Regions from separate parts of the Peribacillus sp. QJM3NY_7 genome, predicted to be linked through region 1. Evidence: riboswitches for the same ligand, from Rfam matches in the RefSeq annotation. Region 1 holds a riboswitch; the other holds the start of a gene.
What was found. Region 1 has a riboswitch for preQ1 ahead of queF (preQ(1) synthase). Riboswitches for the same ligand answer to the same signal wherever they lie in the genome.
Positions count from the first base shown of each region.

Region 2: it holds a riboswitch for preQ1, as region 1 does, so the genes downstream of both, AC0VX1_RS19795 (VUT family protein) here and queF (preQ(1) synthase) in region 1, are expected to answer to the same signal.

Region 1 covers NZ_CM149663.1:560,546-562,751, reverse strand. The annotation lists gene AC0VX1_RS02755 (aspartate kinase) at 1-587, opposite strand, end outside; gene queF (preQ(1) synthase) at 791-1,291, opposite strand; PreQ1 riboswitch class I at 1,396-1,441, opposite strand; gene AC0VX1_RS02745 (EamA family transporter) at 1,572-2,206, shown strand, end outside.
Region 2 covers NZ_CM149663.1:4,132,021-4,134,226, reverse strand. The annotation lists gene AC0VX1_RS19800 (SRPBCC family protein) at 21-497, opposite strand; PreQ1 riboswitch class I at 735-777, shown strand; gene AC0VX1_RS19795 (VUT family protein) at 828-1,370, shown strand; gene AC0VX1_RS19790 (hypothetical protein) at 1,392-1,538, shown strand; gene AC0VX1_RS19785 (PadR family transcriptional regulator) at 1,822-2,142, opposite strand.

The DNA of each region.
Region 1 (2,206 bases):
CTTGAGAAGGTTAACACATCACCATCTAACGTATATCCGAAGAATCCTGGGAATACAACGATTCCCGGCTCATCACGCAGAGCATATAACCGATCATAAGACTCTGGCAGCACCCTGGTGAATCCACCTTCATCCGTTACGATCAAGCCTGCCTTCTTCGGATTGATATACTGTGCCTCCACTCCAAGGCTTTGGAAATAACCTGCGACCAGCTTCGCATTATTATCCTCGCCACCTGCCTTCAAGGCATCCAGATAGCGCTTTGGGTTAGTTTGATCTGCATGCAGCAGCGCCATTAAATTTTCATGAATCCCTGTGATGACACTCTCGGATATATCCAACTCTTCCGCAATGCTCGCATAGCGGGATACAACATCTTCTATCAAATGCTCTCCGTTATCCCCGCGCAGCTGCTGTTCCGCAGCTTCAATCAATAAATCCGTCACCTTTATATCATCGGAATTGCGTTTACCTGGAGCGGAAACGACCACAATCTTCCTCTCTGGATCAGAAACAACAATTTCGAATACCTTCCTCAACTGATCACCTGACGCAAGTGAACTTCCACCAAACTTTGCAACTTTCATCTCGACATCCCCTATTTTCGTAAATATTCTGTCAAAATTAACACTCCCTATTATTACGCTTTTTCTCGAAACAATCAAGTGCAAATTCCATTATAGGAGGACATTTGTACTTTTAAAAAGGACAGAATGACAGGACCACTGATCGAAATTAGCTATAAACTAAAAAAAGACAACAGGCATATGCCCATTGTCCCTCCTATTCTTTAGCGATTATCCACGGTTTCCGGGTATAAGTCATGATTCATCAAGCGGTAATTCGCCATTTCCTCATACTTCGTACCTGGTTTCCCATAATTCGTGTAAGGGTCGATGGAAATTCCGCCCCTAGGTGTAAACTTGCCCCAGACTTCAATATATTTAGGGTCCATCAATTCGATTAAATCATTCATGATGATGTTCATGCAGTCTTCATGGAAATCACCATGATTGCGGAAGCTGAATAAGTAGAGTTTCAAAGACTTACTTTCCACCATTTTCACACTTGGAATATAGCTGATGTAAATGGTAGCAAAGTCCGGCTGGCCCGTGATTGGACATAAACTAGTGAATTCCGGGCAATTGAATTTGACGAAATAGTCCCGGTTCGGATGCTTGTTATCGAATGACTCAAGGATTTCAGGAGCATAGTCGAATGTATATTTTGTTCCTTGATTCCCAAGCAGTGTGATATCTTTTTTTAATTCTTCTTCTTTTCTTCCAGACATGAAAAGTCCTCCTAATCCCACATTTCAGGGAGATTCATAAAATGGGCCTCTATATAACAAAAACCATATCTCCTCAAAGATATGGTTGATTCGCAAAAAATATCAAAGCCATAGTTTTTTTAAGAGGGTGATGCTATGAACCTCTCCCGTTTATCGGGAAATATTTTAAAATTGTCATAGTAAATATAGAAAAAAATATCTAATCTGTCAATCATACATTTTAAATTTGGTTTGATTCCTAAGGGCATTCAGCTTAAAATGTAGAAGAAGTTTATCCTACATGAAGGAAGAGATTAAGTCAATGTGGATTTTTGCAGCACTCATCACGAGTTTATGTTTCGGAATCAATAACAGCATTTTTAAATGGAGCAGCGGAAAAGGGTATTCCAAGATACATATCCAATTTTTCTTTTATTTTTCAGCTTTTATTTTGTCCATTGTTTATGGAGTATTAATGGATGGTTTGCAGCTGAACTGGCTGTCCATCATGCTTGGTGCAGCAATTGGTGTACTGAACGCCAATGGTAACATCCAGATGGCAAGCGCCTTTGAAAAAGGTCCGGCAAGCTTGACATCTCCATTAATCGCAGCGAATGCCATATTCCCCATTCTCTGTGCAGCTTTAATTTTTCACGAACATATTTCTTCCTTGCAGTGGAGTGGAATCGCCTGCATGTTTATCGCTACATTAGTCATCCAATATACACCTAATGCAAAAGGTAATCATCAATATGTCCCATGGATGATGCACACATTACTCTCCATCTTATCTTTTGGTGTGCTCGGCATTCTTATGACGACATCAACACGTCTTCAATTAAACTCCCTTGATATCCTTGTATCAATGTATGGAGGCGGAATGCTTTATCTTCTTTCGGCTCTAGCCTTTAAAAAAGAAAAAATCAAGCTAAAGGA
Region 2 (2,206 bases), 2.0 Mb from region 1:
TGTGTTTTTATAGTTTCCGTTTAATTATCCCAGTCTACTGATATGGGCGGCAGGATCCGTCCAGTTTCAAGCAAGCTCTTCAGGTTACTTAAAAGGGCTGGCCATCCATTATTCAAGCCTTCAAAGGTATTGTCATCATAGACGAAATCTGTCTCCAATAGCTCCTCATGCCTAAGAGTTAACTTCACAGTCGAATCGTCCATTTTCTGTAATTCAAAAGTGACCCGTGTAGGCTGCTCGCGAGGGGTTTCGTCTCCTGCCATGATCCATGTAAACGAGAGCAGGTGCAACGGCTCGCATTTAAGTACTTGCCCATGATCAGTAATCCGCCCATCATCCAGCAAATATTGAACGGCTGACCCTTCTTGCCAGTCAGACTTTACTTGTAATCCGAAGTGGTATTTCTTCGTGACTTCACCACTCGTCAAGGCTTCCCAAAGCTTCTCTGGTGTAGTTGCGATATAAATAGGATAGACAAACGTAGTTTTTTTCATCATTCTTTTTCTCCTCGCCAAATAAAGTACATGACTCTATCTTTGATTTTCGGCTTTTGTATACAGCCGGTCAAGCAGTTTTAAGCGACAGAAATCGGCAAAGGGGGAAACAGGACATTGAAATAAATGGCTAAATCAATCGGTAACCGCGAAAACATACTAAAATCGACGGTATGGAAACTTCTTGATTTCCAAACGCTTTCAAGCTACGATGAATAAGGAAAATGATAATCCGCCCGGGCGGAAGAGGTTCTAGCTACCCTCTCAAAAAAACTAAGGAGAACAGGGCTCTTTCTTAGGGTGCTGTTTTTTCTGTATAAGGAGAATCAAGAAATGTTAAGAATTTTATTGTATTTAGTATCCATCATCACGGCGAATGTGGTTACAGCAGCTTTTGCGCCATTACATTTTGGCATGTTCATCATCCCGATGGGGACATTGCTCATCGGGGGAACCTTCATCTTCCGAGATCTGGTCCAGAATAAATTCGGCCGCACAAAGACCTATATATGCATCGTCACTGCACTTATTTTATCTGCATGTGTATCATTTTTATTAGGAGATACGTTACTGATTGTGTTTGCTTCCGCATTATCCTTCGTGGTCGCAGAAACAGCGGATACGGAGATTTATACCCGTTTAAAGCTCCCGATGAGTTGGAGGGTGTTTTACAGCGGGATCGTTGGAGGATTTTTCGATTCGGTGATATTTGTCGTGATTGGCCTAAGTCCTCTGGGTGCCAATATATTGCCATGGGAAGCGGTACCCGCTGCGGTCATCGGCCAAATCATCGTTAAAACGATCATTCAGTCCATTGGTGCCATATTGTTGGGACGAATCAACGTAGAACTGGAGAAACGTGTGGTCTCCAGTTAAATACTAGGAGGGATGCACTCGATGGATGGAACCAAAAAAGAAGAAGAAAAATGCTATTGCCTCGAGGCCTTTCGTGAAAAATATGGCCCGCATGTACAAGGGGAATGCATGAAGCTCTCCTGCGCCAATTATCGCAAGCATAAAGGAATAGACAAAAAAAGGACCTGATTTGGTCCTTTTTTTGCGTGATTGAAGTGACTCACGAGTAAACAGTCCAAATTCACGAGTAAACGTGCGAAACTCACGAGTAAACGTGCGAACTAAGTGTGCAGTACGAATTCACGAGTAAAAGTACGAAATTCACGAGTAAAAGAGCAAAACTCACGAGTAAACGTGCGAAATTCACGAGTAAACAGTCCAAATTCACGAGTAAAAGTCCAAACTCACGAGTAAAACAGCAAAAAAATCTTCCTGGGCCGTTCCATTAAGTGCAGGAAGCTTTTTATTTGGTTTAGAATTGCTGTGAGCTTTTTCGAACTAATTTTTCCAGGAAGAAAAAGCATTCGCGTTTCCGCTCAAGTTCGGTTTGTCCATTTTCGGTGACATGATAATATTTCCTGCGGCCTGATTCGGACTCTTTCCAATGTCCTTTTATGAATTCTTTTTTTTCTAATCGTTTAAGGGCAGGGTAGAGGGTGCCTTCACTTATTTCATAGTTGCCCTTGCTCATTTGCTTCAGGATTTTCGTTATTTCATAGCCGTAAAGCTTTTTTTGCGATAGAAGTGAAAGCAAAAGGAGGTCAATGCTTCCCTTCATTAATTCTTTATCCATATAAAATCTCCTCCTTTTCATTTTTAAAGTGTAATACGTTGTACATCGTATCACAAGGTGCATT